2 regions of the Vibrio sp. genome follow, and region 1 is predicted to be linked to the other one. Evidence: predicted binding sites of a transcription regulator. Region 1 holds the regulator's gene; the other holds the start of a gene.

Region 1 (8,224 bases):
GCTCACCTGAATTTGCCCCATAGGTTACAGAGACAAACTTAGGCTTAAGTGTTTTTAGGCGATGTACAGAGTTCCAAAGTGTCTCTTCCATTTTTTCACTGCTCGGTGGAAAAAATTCAAATGACACATTAATGTTGTCAGAAAGTTCAGCGATATTTTGATTTAAGGCGTCGATATGACCTGCGTGTGTGTATCCCATCTTACTCTCTCCCTGTGGTAACTCTGCCCACTAAACTGCAAATCCTTGAATTGACGTTTAGACGTCTATATGTCCACAGAATGTATTGAATACGATTTAATGTCAACAGTGTAATTATGAATTTTATTCAAGTTGATCATGAGTGATATTGAAGTTCACTTTACTGGAGTGTTCTGTCTATGATTTTAGACAGAGTTTGCGAGTCAGGATAAAAAAGGGCTGCAAAAAGCAGCCCTAGATGTTTAGAGGAAGCTAGAAAGTAAATTGAGATCCGATTGAATTGCACCTGAAGTGACTTCTCGTCCAGCTCCTGGTCCACGGATAACGAGTGGGTTGTCCTTGTACCACTTGCTCTCAATCGCGAATATGTTGTCGCAAGGTAGTAAATTCGCTAGCGCATGTTCCTTATTCAGAGCTTCAACGCCGACACTCGCTTGGCCATCTTTCTCTAAACGGGCTACATAGCGTAGGACTTTGTCTTCGCGCTGCGCTTTTTCTAAGCGCTCAGCAAGAAGCTGACTTAACAACTGACTCTTATCTAAAAAGTCATCTAGCGACAGGTCAGCTAACTCTGATGGCACTAAACTTTCTACTTTTACGGCTTCTGGTTCAATGTCTAGCCCAGCTTCACGGGCTAGGATTACTAGTTTTCGCATCACGTCTGAACCATCAAGGTCATTGCGAGGATCTGGCTCAGTGAGGCCCTGTTGCCAAGCTAGATCGACTAACTCGGCAAAAGGGACTGAACCATCGTATTGTTGAAATAGCCATGAGAGCGTACCTGAGAAGATTCCAGATAATGCTTGAATATCATCACCACTTTCACGTAAATCACGCACTGTGTGGTTGATAGGCAGCCCAGCGCCCACGGTGGCGTTGTATAGCCAGTGACGATTAATTTTGGCGAAAGCATTTTGGACTTGATGGTAATAATCACTCGAAGCGGAGCCCGCTACTTTATTGGCAGAGATAAGGTGCATGCCTTGTTCCGCAATGTTCAAGTATTGGCCAGCTAACTCTTTACTTGCCGTCACATCCAACACCACGACATCATCGTATCCTTGGATAGCTCCTAACTTGTCAATCCACTCACCAGACTGGTACTCGATGGCTTCTTCGTCAAAATGCTCGCTCACTGAAGATGCATCGATGCCCTGAGGATTGAACCAATAAGTTTGACTATCGATAACCGCTACTAACTCAAAACTCATACCACGGCGTTTTTCTAGATCGGCTTTTTGCTCTGCAAAGAGAGTTAACCAACTCGATCCAATATTGCCTTTACCACACAATGCGATGCCGACACGTTTCTGAGCTTGGAATAACTGGCTATGAATGGCTTTGACCAATTGGGTAGTGTCAGCTTTACGCAGTATCGCCACTAAACTCAATCCAGATTGAGATTCAGAGATAAATTCAACGGGAGATGATTTGAGCTTTTGATAGAAACCGTAGCAGTGATTAGCATTTTTCGTTACACCAGCGCCGACCGCCGCTACGAGAGAGTAGCCTTCTTTTAGTTTAATTTCGGCTTCAATTGCTGCGTCTTGCAGATATTCTAGCGCACCACCGGCAATTTCAGCCGTGTAAGCTAAGCGAAGCGTATTTTGGTCATCTTGTACTTCATAGGTTAAAGGTTCGAGCTGAGCGCGTTTTAAGCTAGATAGTACTTCTTTCTCAAGTCTTGCGAAGTCGTGACCTGCAGAGAAGTTAAGTTGGATTAGCAGCACTTCGTTGAGTGATGAAATGATCTTTGCTCCACGACCAGATGCCAATACGCGTTCGATTCGAGTAGAGCCAGATTCGGGTTCGTAGCTGCAGCGTAGATGCAAATCCATGGTGCTTTGAGCAACTGGCTGTAGAGTCCGGCTATGCAAAACTGGTGCGGCAAGACGAGCCAGTTCGCTCGCTTCATCAAGCCTGAGGAGTGGTAGTAAGCAGGCATCGCTAACAATACGAGGATCTGCACTGTATACACCCGCTACATCACTCCAAATGGTTACTTGTTTGACTTCCGCTAAAGCACCGATGACCGTTGCTGAATAGTCTGAGCCATTCCGACCCAGTAACACGGTTTGCCCTTGTTCATCTTGTGCCATAAACCCGGTAATCACCACTCGATGATGGGCATGTTGAGCTAGTACTTCTTTGACGAGCGGATAAGATGCTCCGCGATCAACTTCTGGCTGAGTACCGATTTCTGCTCGAAGGAAAGCTCGCGCATCTTGAGCAACGGCTTGAAGGTTATTCTGGTTGAGGAGAGCAGCCAATAGACGTGACGACCATACCTCACCATGACCAAGCACAGAGGCCTTTTCTGCTTCAGTCAACGGTGCCGTAAGCTCACCCAAAGTAGAAAATTCGTCGTTTAGCTTGGCAAGTAATGTTTGTTGTTCTTCTATAGAGATCAGCTCTTCGATAAGAGTAGTTTGAAATTGGCGTAGGCTTTGCAACACTTCATGTGCTAAGCGACCATCTTTATTGAGTGACTCTAGAAACTCTATTAAGCGGTTAGTGGTCTTCCCTGCGGCTGAGACGACAATCAAGTCTTCACTGGCAGAGTACTCTTTTAAGATATTAACTACGCGGCGATAACATTCCGGGTCGGCTAAGCTACTACCACCGAATTTATGCAGTTGGCGAGAAATAGTCATTAGCATGCCCCCTTAGTTTCAGCGAACGCCTTATCAAGGTCTGCAATTAGATCGTCGGCGTCTTCTAGGCCTACAGAAAGACGCAATAGCTGATGGGTAACCCCAGCTTCTGCCAGCGCTTCTTCTCCCATTGCTCTATGAGTCATCGATGCCGGGTGACAAATCAAACTCTCGACACCGCCTAAAGATTCTGCCAGTGAGAAAAGCTCAAGCTGGCCAACGAAGAATTTTAGTTGTTCAAAGCTGCCGGCAAATTCAAAGCTGAGCATTGAGCCAAAGCCTGATTGCTGTTTCTTGGCAATTTCATGCCCTGGGTGTTCAGGGAGGCTTGGGTGGTAGATGGTGCCAACTAAGTCTTGTGTTTTGAGGTACTCAAGGATCTGCGCCGAGCTTTCTTCGTGTACTTTCATTCGAGCACCCAGAGTGCGAATACCGCGTAAAGTCATGTAGCTATCGAATGGAGTACCTGTTGCGCCGATACAGTTGCCCCACCAAGCTAAATCTTCGGCATGCTGCTCGGTTTTAGTGATTACCACGCCACCTATCACGTCGGAATGACCATTGATGTACTTAGTTGTTGAGTGAATAACGAAGTCAGCGCCTAGCTCAAGAGGTTTTTGGAACACAGGTGTCAAAAAGGTATTGTCTACACCGACTAGTGCGCCGACCTGTTTTGCTTTGTCACATACATTTGCGATATCGACGACGCGAACCAAGGGGTTGGATGGTGTTTCAAGTAAAATCAGCTTTGGCTTAAGAGCAATGGCTGCATCGAGTGCTTTCTCGTCGGATTGATCGACAAATTGCACTTTGAAATCGCCTTTTTGTGAGCGTGTATTAAATAGACGATACGTACCGCCGTAACAGTCATGAGGTGCAATGATGAGATCGTCAGGGCCCAGGAATGCTGACACCCACAGGTTAAGCGCAGAGGTCCCGCAATTCGTTACCACAGCGCCCTTTCCGGACTCTAGTTCATACAGCGCCGTTTCGAGCAAGCCGCGGTTTGGGTTTCCCGAACGAGTGTAGTCATACTGAGGTACTTCGCCAAATGCAGGAAATCCATAGTTGGTCGAGAGGTAAATAGGTGGCACAACGGCGTGGTGTTGAGTGTCAGATTCAATACCAGTACGTACGGCGATGGTGGCTGGCTTACGGGCGCTCATAAGTGTTTCCTTTCGAACAGTGATGACAACTTGTAGGGAATACGTTATACCTGTTGGATGTTAGATATATGTTATTCCATCTCCATATCTCATCACTTTACTTCTCATTTTTTGAGACGTCAACACTTCTAGACGTCTATATGTCTTTGCTTGTGGCTATAAATACCGCTAAAATTGCGCTTTACTCAATTAAACACAAAGAATTATTAAAGGTGCGCAATGGCAGACTGGAATGGCGAATACATTAGCCCATACGCTGAGCATGGAAAGAAAAGCGAACAAGTAAAGAAGATTACTGTTTCTATTCCATTGAAAGTATTAAAGGTATTAACCGATGAGCGCACGCGTCGTCAGATTAATAACCTGCGCCATGCAACAAATAGCGAGCTATTGTGTGAAGCATTTTTGCATGCCTACACTGGGCAACCACTGCCAACTGATGAAGATTTAAGAAAAGATCGCCCTGACGACATTCCAGCAGAAGTTAAAAAATTGATGGAAGAGATGGGAATCGAATACGAAGCGTTTGACGAAGAATAACAAAAACAATAAAGCACCTAGTTTTCGCTGAGAGCCGATCATCGTTATAAAAAAACCGCTGTGTAGTAACAGCGGTTTTTTATTGGTTCTAATCTAGCGACTAGGCTTCCATGTAGTTTTCTGGCATTTCGATGCGCGCAACGCCAGAGTCTACAGCGGCTTGTGCTACCGCTTTGGCTACACGAGGTAGTAAGCGAGAGTCCATTGGTTTTGGAATGATGTAGCCAGGACCAAACTCCAAATGATCAACGCCTGCTGCCTTTAATACTTCTGCTGGTACGTCTTCTTTTGCAAGTTGGCGAATAGCATCAACGGCTGCCAGCTTCATTTCATCGTTGATTTCGCTTGCTCGGACATCCAGTGCGCCGCGGAAAATGAATGGGAAGCAGAGTACGTTGTTTACTTGGTTCGGGTAGTCGCTGCGACCTGTACCCATAATAAGATCATCACGAACTTCATGGGCTAGTTCTGGTTTAATCTCTGGATCAGGGTTTGAACACGCAAACACAACTGGTTTGTCAGCCATCAGTTTTAGCGCTTCTGCTGGCAGTAGATTCGGACCAGATACGCCTAGGAACAGATCTGCACCTTCAATTACATCTTCCAAAGTACGCTTGTCAGTATTGTTAGCAAACAGTTGCTTGTATTCATTTAAGTCATCGCGGCGAGTATGAATGACACCCTTGCGATCAAGCATGTAGATCTTTTCACGCATGGCACCACACTTGATCAGTAGCTCCATACAAGCGACGGCTGCAGCACCTGCACCTAAACAAACGATCGTTGCATCTTCTAGCTTTTTGCCTTGCAGCTCGATCGCATTAAGCATACCAGCAGCAGTAACAATCGCTGTGCCGTGTTGGTCATCGTGGAAAACTGGCACATCACAACGTTCGATAAGTTGTTTTTCAATTTCAAAACAGTCAGGAGCTTTGATGTCTTCTAAGTTGATACCGCCAAAGGTGTCGGCAATGTTGGCGACGGTATCAACAAATTCTTCAATTGTGCGATGTTTCACTTCAATATCAATCGAGTCTAGACCAGCAAAGCGTTTGAATAGAAGCGATTTACCTTCCATTACAGGCTTTGAGGCTAGTGGACCTAAGTTACCAAGACCAAGAATTGCTGTGCCGTTAGAAATCACCGCAACCATGTTACCTTTAGAGGTGTATTTATAAACATTATCAGGGTTTTGCGCGATTTCACGAACAGGTTCCGCTACGCCTGGGCTGTAGGCTAGGGCAAGGTCATTAGCTGTTTCTGCAGGTTTTGTTAGTTCGACAGAAATTTTACCTGCAGTTGGGTATGCATGGTAATCCAGAGCTTGCTGACGGAATTGCTCTTCAGGGGATAATTCTTGGTGATTGTCGTCTGACATAGGTGTAGGTACTCGTTAATAATAATTGGAAAGGGGAAATCCATTCTAGAGTAACTAAGTCAAGCTGCAAAGGTCAGAATGCGACCCATGACGACAAAAAGTGGCAAATGACTGGAGATAAGACCAGATGAATAGAGATATCGCTAGAAAAACTCTGTTTTATTAAAACAATACGCTAGGGCGAGCGCTGAGGGATATACTGCAGGCAACAAAAAAGGACGCCTTGGCGTCCTTTTTAGATTCGGCTAAGCAGAAATTACTTCTTGCTTGATAGAGCACCGAAACGCTTGTTAAAGCGATCAACACGACCGCCTGTATCTACGATACGTTGCTTACCAGTGTAGAATGGGTGACATTTGTCACATACGTCTAGGTGGATTGACTCTTTAGCTAGAGTTGAGTTGAACTCAAAAGAGTTGCCACAAGAACAAGTTGCTTTAACAGCTTTGTATTCTGGGTGGATACCAGCTTTCATGGGATAACCTCAATATATGGGCCGTGTCGCCATCCGATTCTATGCCGGACACCACACGTAGTTTAAAAAATAGTATTTAGGGATACCGCTACCATCAGGCGAGCCATATCTCTAAGGCGCGATATAGTAATGAATCCATGTCTCTGAATCAACCAGTTTGCAGAGAAAATTGCTACTTTTTTAGCCTAACTTAGTCGAGTGAGTTATTGAGCGCATGGAACAGGCATTTTCGAGGGAGAAATTCGTTTCCTTCCTACTTATCACCTTTTCCCTTACACTGTTTTGGTCTCTATCTACACATTCTCAATGGCTTATATGCGACCAACGATTGCGCGAGTAGCGTTACCTGTTCCACTGGACAAACAGTTTGATTACCAGATTCCATCACACTTGTTTCCCATCATCGGTGGACGAGTATCAGTCCCTTTTGGTCGTCAGACACTGGTTGGTGTCGTGACTGCTATGGTCAATGAATCTGAATTTAGCCTTGATAAGCTCAAACCGATTAAGCAAGTGCTTGATAGTCAGCCTGTATGGCCAGAAACGCTTTATTCTTTGCTCCATTGGTGTAGTCAGTTTTATCAGTATCCTTTGGGCGATACTCTGTTGAACGCGATGCCGAGTGCATTAAGGAAAGGAAAACCAGCGGATTTTGCGGCGCTGGTGGAATGGCAGTTGACGACGGCTGGCCGTAATCAATTGATGCAAAGCTTTGGGCGAGCGGTTCAGCAAGCAAAAGCAATGCATATGCTAGAAGCGGGTCCTGTACCTCACCAAGAGTTCGTTGACCAAGAAATCAGTTCGAGTGTCTTGAAAACCCTGCATGACAAAGGGTGGATAGAGTCGATAGAGAGAAAGCCTGTCATCCGAGATTGGAGCCATGAAGTTGAAGCCCAAGTCGAGAAACCGAAACTCAACACCGAGCAAGCAGTAGCTATTGCGACGGTTAATAGTACTCAGGAATTTGGGTGCTTTTTGTTGGAAGGGGTGACTGGCTCGGGTAAAACGGAAGTGTATCTTAACTTGATAAAACCCGTTCTTGAGAAAGGAAGGCAGGCGCTAGTTCTGGTCCCTGAAATTGGATTAACGCCACAGACTATCAATCGATTCAAAAAACGCTTTAATGTACCTGTCGAAGTGATTCATTCGGGCTTAAATGATACGGAAAGACTTAATGCTTGGCTCTCTGCTCGAGACAATGCGGCTGGTATCGTGATTGGTACGCGATCGGCATTACTAACACCTTTCCACGATCTGGGCATTATTATCGTGGACGAGGAGCATGATTCTTCTTATAAGCAGCAAGATAGTTTGCGTTATCACGCTCGTGATGTGGCGGTGATGCGTGCTAACAAAGAGCAAATTCCTATTATCCTTGGCTCAGCTACTCCAGCATTAGAAACACTTCATAATGCCTTGGTCGGTAAATATCATCATTTAGTCTTATCTAAGCGAGCCGGAAATGCGACCCCAACAACCAATAAAGTCTTGGATATTAAAGGACTCTACCTTGAGAGTGGTCTTTCGGCTCCCCTAATTGCCGAAATGCGCAAGCACTTACAGGCAGGGAATCAAGTTATGCTGTTTCTCAATCGCCGCGGTTTCTCGCCAGCATTAATGTGTCATGAGTGCGGATGGATTGCCGAATGTAAGCGTTGTGACGCCTATTATACCTATCATCAGTACAACAATGAGATTCGTTGCCATCATTGTGGTTCTCAGCAACCGATTATTCACCAATGCCAAGGATGTGGTTCGACCCATTTAGTCACGGTTGGTGTCGGAACCGAACAGCTTGAAACCCAACTGTCG
Region 2 (8,224 bases), on a different contig from region 1:
CTGCACTTCCACAAATCGCAGCTGCCATCGCGCTACCGATCATTGCGCTAAGCATTGGGAACTTGTATTTCAGGTTGATGCCGTACATCGCAGGTTCTGTCACACCTAGGTAAGCCGAAATCGCAGCCGGAACAGAAATATCACGTTCACCATGTTTTTTGCTGATGAGAATGATGCCGACAACCGCAGAGGCTTGAGCAATGTTTGACAGTGCAATTAGAGGCCAGATTGGTGTACCACCCAGTTCTTGCATTAGCTGCAGGTCAACCGCGTTGGTGGTGTGATGAATACCAGTAATCACTAATGGGGCATAAAGGAAACCAAACACCATTGAACCAATCACAGCAAAGTCACCCGTCATCGCCGCTTTTGCAGCAAAAGCCACACCATCACCTAACACGCGGCCAAATGGGCCAATAAGTGAATGAGCAAGTACAACCGATAGAATGATTGAGACAAAAGGAACGACTACTAAGTAAAGGTATGAAGGAACAATACGCTTGAGGTTAGTTTCAATAAACGCCAGCGCAACACCGGCCAACATTGCTGGAATTACCTGAGCCTGATAACCAACCTTTTCTATCACGAATAGGCCAAAGTCCCATACTTCCGGTACTTGCTTACCAATCAAATAAGCATTCATCAACTGAGGTGACACCAAGGTTACACCCAATGTAATACCGAGAATCGGTGTACCACCAAGCTTTTTAACCGTCGACCAACATACGCCAACAGGTAAGAAGAAGAAGATCGCCTCACCAATCAACCACAAGAAGCTATGGACTGTTGCCCAGAATTGGCTGATTTCCGTCAGAGATTGACCATCAAACATCTTGATGTCGCCAATAACGTTACGGAAACCTAAAATCAAACCGCCCGTAATAATCGCAGGAAGTAGCGGTACAAAAATTTCAGCTAAATGGGAGATACCGCGCTCAAGGATGTTCATGTTCTGGCGAGCTGCAAGTTTGGCTTCATCTTTTGATGCTGCCGTTTGCCCTGTTAGTTCAATCAGCACTTTATAGACTTCATCGACTTCCGTGCCTACAACCACTTGGAACTGGCCTGCATTGGTAAAACAGCCTTTTACCATCGGCAGTGCTTCCAGCTCTTTCTCACTCGCTTTTTCAGTATCGTTTAGTACAAAGCGAAGGCGTGTTAAGCAGTGGCTAACGCTCGCGATATTGTCGCGCCCACCGACCAACTCAATCAGACGCTCAACTTCTTGTTTCGCAATCTTACTCATATCCATGTCCACCCTAATTGGATTCTCATTCATGTCTAAATCAATATCAGACTTTTTAACTGACTGTTCTTACTGACTTGCTTTTATATTTATGGGAACGTTCCCTTTTGTGTTTATTATATTGTCAGATCTAATACCAGATAAAAATGGGAACAATCCCATTAATTGAATAAGATCACAGTATAATTTTAAATCACTTTGAAAATAATGGTTTAGAGAGCGAGAGGATCTTGGGTAAGGTGAACTTGTTCTTGTTCACCATTTATATGTGAAATCAGAAGGTTAGCCGACTTTTCCCCAGCTAAAGAATATCCAGGATCAATACTAAAGACCTTAGGGAAGAGAAACGAAAGTAGCTCATTGCCACCAACACCTGTCACAACAACATCTTCACGATTTAATTCTTGTAAGCGCTTGATGACACCAAGTGCCAATGTATCACTGGCACATACTATTGCTTGGGTTTTCGTCGTTAGTACATTGTCCACCAACAAATAGGCACTCTCATGGTTTAGTTGTCCCGTCTGATAATTAGACTCAATCCCTTTTGATTGACACCACTCTAAGTAGGCGTTCAGACGAAGTTTACCCGTAGTTTTATCACTTGGGTCAACACCAATAAAAGCGATATGCTCTAGCTGTTTTTGCTCTAGGAACTCAAGAGCCTTAGTGATCACCTGCCTATTGTCGTAGTTGATCGATGACACCTCATCGGTATCCATGGCAATAACGACACTGCGATTTTGCCAACTAGACAGTTGGGTAACATCAAAATCACTAAAGCCAAATACTATCACGCCATCTACATTACGCTTTTTCAGCACGTCTAAGTGATCGTTAGTTTTATCACGATCAAATTGGCTTTCCATAATGACAACATCATAGCCTGCTGCATATAAGGTGTTGAGCATACTGCCGACAGCTTTGTTTTCCGACGGGGAATCTAGACGAGAAATAATAACCCCTACCACCTTCTGACTGCCTCCGCGCATCGCTTGCGCAGATTTAGAAGGCACATAACCAGATTCTTGAATTACTTGCTCTACTTTCGCTCGCGTCGCAGGCTTTACTTTCGGGTCATTAGTTAAAACTCGAGAAACGGTCGATTTTCCGACACCTGACAGCTTAGCGATATCAAGAATGGTTAGTTTTTTTTTCATTGCTGTTTATGGCTTCCTAGCAGTTTCATAATGGGAATACAGAGCGCTAAAGGTTCACTGTTCGATTTGGCAATTTTTATAGATAACGCGACCTAATTCCAAACGCGCTTCCTCTCCCTTAGTGTATAAGGTTACTGGATTGAGCTTTTCTGCAGTTCCGTCATCTAAGATGTATTTCGTGCCGGAACCGGATGGCATTTGAATCAAACGATAGTCATGCTTTGGTAGTCTCAGTAGCGCTTTGTCTTGCTTAGACATATAGCCAACCTGAAACGATTTACCTGACTCGCACAAATACGTTTTCCATTCGCCCTTAAAGCTATTTGGCGACTCAATGGCAGATTGAGTACAGCCCATCAGGCTGAGCAAAGCGGAAAAAATTAACGTTCGTTTTTTCATAGCAACCTCCAAACAAGTAAGGGCCGCATTAGCGACCCTTTCTATATTACTTAGCAAGATAGGCTGGTACGTCCTTAATGCTGTCCAATACTGCTGAAGCTAAAGCTTCGCCTTTTTCTGTCACAGGCTTACCAGTACGAACAAGAATTTTGGTTCCGACTTCAGCGGCATCAGCAGCCATCATATCTTCTGCTTTGTCACCAACCATCACAGAGTTAGCCATATCGATTTTAAGAAAATCGCGCGCAGAGATAAACATGCCCGGCTTTGGCTTACGGCAGCTACAGTCTTCTTTGTATTTACCTTGGCCATGTTCAGCATGGTGCGGGCAGTAGTAAAAACCATCAAACTCAACGCCATTGTCGACAAAGTTCCAGTCCATCCACTGAGTTAAGTCTAGGAAGCGGTCTTCACTAAACTTACCACGTGCAATACCAGACTGGTTAGTCACCAAGACAAGCAAGTAGCCCATCTCTTTCAGTTTCTTCGTCGCTTCAAACACGCCTTCGATAAATTCAAAATCGTGCTCATCGTGGACATAGCCATGATCTACGTTAATCACGCCATCACGATCTAAAAAGACTGCTGGTTTAGCCAAAATATGCTTCTCTATCTGTTTTTATTCGGGTCTATTGACCTAGTAATACTAAGAATTATTGCACGCTTTATTTCTTTCATCACTATCTAATTACCAATCGATTGAGCAAAACAACCATTTAGACGTCTAGACGTAAAAATATCTATTGACAGAAAACACGCGAGACCATAGCATCATCTACTAAATGAGATGTAGTTCAAAATTATCTACTGCTTCAAGGTAATCTGATTAGCGAGTTTCTCGATGATTGAAATTAATCAAGTTAACAAGGTGTTCTACCAGGGTACAAAGGAAATCAATGCCCTGAAAGACATAAACCTGCACATTCCTCAAGGAACGATTTTCGGCGTTATTGGCTCTTCTGGAGCAGGGAAAAGTACACTCATTCGCTGTGTAAACATGTTAGAGGCGCCAACCAGTGGCTCTATCATTGTCGACGGAGTAGACCTGACTAAGCTATCTAAATCTGAGCTTAGTAAAACCCGTCGTAATATCGGTATGATTTTCCAGCACTTTAACCTACTTTCTTCTCGTACTGTATTCAATAATGTTGCTTTACCGCTTGAATTAGCGGGTATCGATAAAGAGCAAATTACGGCAAAAGTAACAGAGCTACTTAAGCTAGTCGGCCTTGCGGACAAACATGAAAGCTACCCGTCTAACTTAAGCGGTGGGCAAAAGCAGCGTGTTGCTATCGCGCGTGCACTGGCATCAGATCCGAAAGTTCTACTGTGTGATGAAGCCACCAGCGCACTCGATCCAGCAACCACTCAATCTATTCTTGAACTGCTAAAAGAGATTAACCGAAAACTGAACATCACAATGCTACTTATCACCCATGAAATGGACGTGGTAAAAAGCATCTGTCATGAAGTCGCAATTATCGGTGGCGGTGAACTAGTAGAGAAAGGCACGGTCGGTGAAATCTTTGCTCACCCAAAAACCGAACTGGCACATGAGTTCATTCGTTCAACACTGGACTTATCAATCCCTGAAGATTACCAAGCGCGCTTAAAAGAGACTCGTGTGGAAGGCAGTTACCCACTGGTTCGTTTAGAGTTTACTGGTGCCACGGTTGATGCTCCACTGATGACGCAAATCGCGCGTAAATTCAATATCGATGTGAGTATCTTAAGCTCAGACCTTGATTACGCTGGCGGAGTTAAATTCGGAATGATGGTCGCTGAGCTGTTCGGTAACGAACAAGACGACAATGCTGCAATCGAATTCCTACGTGAACATAACGTAAAAGTAGAGGTGCTAGGTTATGTCCTTTAACACAGTTTCAGAATGGCTGAGCCTTAACGGCAATCTCTTGATCGGTGCGACTTGGGAAACCCTATATATGGTTGCTGTGGCTGGCATCGTTGGTTTCGCGGTTGGAATTCCGTTAGGCGTTATCCTACATACAACCAAGAAAGGTGGCTTACTCGAAAATACTAAGCTTAACGGTGTTCTTGGCGCTATTGTCAATATTGGCCGTTCAGTTCCCTTCTTGGTACTCATGGTTGCAATTATTCCGGTCACAAAAATCCTTGTGGGCACCTTTATCGGTACAACAGCGGCGATTGTGCCATTGACCATTGGTGCAATTCCATTTGTCGCTCGCTTAATTGAAGGGGCGCTACTTGAAGTACCTACAGGTTTGGTAGAAGCCGCGCAATCGATGGGTGCAACACCGATACAAATCATTTCTAAGGTACTGCTTCCTGAAGCACTACCAACGATTGTTAACTCAGTCACTATTACGCTAGTTACACTAGTCAGTTACTCAGCGATGGCGGGGACTGTTGGTGGTGGTGGTTTAGGAGACGTTGCAATTCGTTACGGATTCCACCGCTACGATGTGGTCATCATGGCCGTAACCGTCGTGATGCTGATTATTTTGGTTCAAATTATTCAATCTATCGGCGATGCCATTGTACGCCGTGTCGATCACAGATAAAAATTACTCGATTTATTACAAGGAGATAGTCATGAAATTCAATCTTAAAGGTCTTTTGGCAATTGCCGCCGCTGCATCAGCATTAGTTCTATCTGGTTGTGGTGAAAAAGCCGCTGACAACAGCAAAATCAAAGTTGGCGTAATGGCAGGTGCTGAGGCACAAGTTGCTGAAGTAGCTGCGAAAGTAGCAAAAGAGCAATACGGCCTAGATGTTGAGCTTGTTACCTTCACTGACTACGTAACACCTAACGCAGCATTGGATGACGGTTCAATCGACATCAACGCATTTCAACATAAGCCGTACCTAGATCAGCAAGTTGCGGACCGTGGTTACAAGCTGACTATCGCGGGCAACACGTTCGTTTACCCAATAGCGGGTTACTCTAAGCAAGTAAAATCTGTAGATGAGATCCAAGAAGGTGCACGAATCGCAGTACCAAACGATCCAACTAACCTAGGGCGCTCACTGCTTCTTCTTGAGCAACAAGGTCTAATCGAGCTACGTGAAGGCGCTGGCCTGCTAGCAACGGTTCGTGATATCACTGCAAACCCGAAAAACATCTCAATTGTAGAGCTAGACGCAGCGCAACTACCTCGCTCTCTAGATGACGTAGCTCTATCTATCATCAACACGACTTACGCAAGCTCTATCAACCTAACTCCACAAAAAGATGGTGTATTTGTTGAAGACAAAGAGTCTCCATACGTAAACCTAATCGTTTCTCGTGAAGAAAACCTAAACGCTGAAAACGTTCAGAACTTTGTGAAGTCTTACCAAACGGAAGAAGTTTACACAGCAGCATCAGAAATCTTCCAAGGTGGCGTAGTTAAAGGCTGGTAATCGCTTCCTAGATGAATTCAAACTGTAAGGGCTGGCATTTATGTGTCAGCCCTTTTATTTACTCTTCTCTGTATTCTTCTCGTAAGCTTTCAAAATAGTTATCAATGAGATAGTCATATCTACCGTCTTGCTTCATCGCCTCTAGGACCGCATCAAATTTGTTCCGCAATAGTTGATGCTCACGTAGCTTCGAGAAAGCAATGTAGCTCGGTGTCTCTTCCAATGGCGGAGTAAGGATCATCAGAGACTCCTCTAACCCTTGAGAAACCAAAATGCTTCTCGCCCCAAATTCATTATTAACCCAAACATCTGCTCTGTTGGCTCTAACAAGCTGCGCGCAATCTTCGGTTTTATTGCGACGAAAGATGACCCGAAATACACCAGACGCCAATAAAGAATCCATTCGTTTTCCGTAACTCACCTTATTTACCGCGCAAATAGAAAGTAAGCTAAGATCACTTTCGAAAAAAATGTCGCTGCGTAATGCGCTGCCCGTTTTAGTAATCAAACTTATATTCTGCATGAACAATACCTGCTGACTATAATCAGCAAACGTCTCACGCTGCTCATTTTTAAAAGCAGTAAAAACAGCATCAGAGCGCCCATATTGAACATTGTTTAAAGCGCGTGCCCACGGCAAGACTTGAATACGGATCGGCTGATTCAACTCTGCAAATATCGTTTCAACTAACTCAACGGCAACCCCGGTGAGTTGACGACCACTATTATCCACATAAGGCGGGTAATCTAACGTCACTAACTGCAAAGTTGAGTTAGCAGACACAGCAAAGCATTGTAGGTATAACAAGTAAGTTAGAAAGAGCCTTAATCGCATAATTATTACGTCGAACAGCTCGTACATCGACTGGCGGTCGGCAGATTAAGTGATTCCAAGTCTCGCAACGCAAGCCCTCCCTAATGAGTCTTTTATAAGTAAAGTTCACTCATAAAGGTTGTCAAACTAAACACCAGAGACAAAAAAGCCGGAGTTAAAACTCCGGCTTTCAATCAATAAGTTAAATGCTAACTTAAGGCGTGTAGTACGTGGCTGCGCCTGGGCCTACTGGTAGACCAAATACGAATACCCATAGGTAGAACAGTACGCTCCAACCGACAATGAAGACGATTGAGTAAGGCAGCATGGTCGCGATCAGCGTACCAATACCTAGGTTCTTCATGTAACGTGTTGCTACCGCAAGAATTAGACCGAAGTAGCTCATCATTGGAGTGATGATGTTAGTCGTTGAATCACCAATACGGTAAGCCGCCTGAATCGTTTCTGGCGCGTAGCCAACCAACATTAGCATTGGAACGAAGATTGGCGCAGTTACAGCCCACTGAGCTGATGCTGAACCGATCATTAGGTTAATGAAGCCACACATTAGGATGAATGCGAAGAACAGCATTGGGCCTGTTAGACCGATTTCCTGTAGGAAGCTTGCGCCCGCTACTGCGAATACCTGGCCAAAGTTAGTCCACTTGAAGAAGGCAACGAACTGAGCGGCGAAGAATACAAGTACGATGTACATGCCCATAGAAGACATAGACTTCGCCATTGCATCAATTACGTCACGATCAGTCTTCATAGAGCCTGTTACTTTACCGTAGACGAAACCTGGGATTGCAAAGAAGACAAAGATAAACGCGACGATACTTTTCAGGAATGGCGAACCTGCCACTGTACCTGTCGCTGAACGTAGAACGCCGTCTTCAGGAACGATTGTCCAAGCAAGAAGTGCTGATACAGCAACAACCGCTAGACCTGCCAGTTTCAGACCTTTCTTCTCAACGTCTGTTAGCTTGCCCATTGAATCATTAGAGAGATCTTCAGACGCTTCTTCATCATTGTATTTACCAAGTTTTGGCTCAACGATTTTCTCAGTGACGAACGCACCCGTAATGGCAATAAAGAAGGTTGATACGAACATGAAGTACCAGTTCACTTCTGGGCCAACTGTGTAAGATGGGTCAATCATCTGAGCGGCTGTCTCTGTGATACCAGAAAGCAGCGGATCAACCGTACCGATCAGAAGGT

Evidence for each region. Region 1 encodes MetJ, which represses methionine synthesis genes. Its sites were predicted from a motif close to TTAGACNTNTANANGTCTAA; they were not measured.
Region 2: the regulator MetJ is predicted to act here: its motif matches at 3,522-3,541, upstream of metN (methionine ABC transporter ATP-binding protein MetN).

What each region holds. Positions count from the first base shown of each region.
Region 1 is NZ_CFHWOM010000013.1:4,445-12,668, forward strand. Features, by position in the region: gene metF (methylenetetrahydrofolate reductase) at 1-199, opposite strand, end outside; gene AC4MRV_RS10030 (bifunctional aspartate kinase/homoserine dehydrogenase II) at 442-2,853, opposite strand; gene AC4MRV_RS10035 (O-succinylhomoserine (thiol)-lyase) at 2,853-4,019, opposite strand; gene metJ (met regulon transcriptional regulator MetJ) at 4,239-4,559, shown strand; gene AC4MRV_RS10045 (malic enzyme-like NAD(P)-binding protein) at 4,660-5,937, opposite strand; gene rpmE (50S ribosomal protein L31) at 6,194-6,412, opposite strand; gene priA (primosomal protein N') at 6,728-8,224, shown strand, end outside.
Region 2 is NZ_CFHWOM010000028.1:2,192-10,415, forward strand. Features, by position in the region: gene treB (PTS trehalose transporter subunit IIBC) at 1-1,246, opposite strand, end outside; gene treR (trehalose operon repressor TreR) at 1,459-2,406, opposite strand; gene AC4MRV_RS14020 (MliC family protein) at 2,461-2,805, opposite strand; gene gmhB (D-glycero-beta-D-manno-heptose 1,7-bisphosphate 7-phosphatase) at 2,852-3,403, opposite strand; gene metN (methionine ABC transporter ATP-binding protein MetN) at 3,647-4,681, shown strand; gene AC4MRV_RS14035 (methionine ABC transporter permease) at 4,671-5,348, shown strand; gene AC4MRV_RS14040 (MetQ/NlpA family lipoprotein) at 5,380-6,189, shown strand; gene AC4MRV_RS14045 (substrate-binding periplasmic protein) at 6,248-7,024, opposite strand; gene AC4MRV_RS14050 (AbgT family transporter) at 7,218-8,224, opposite strand, start outside.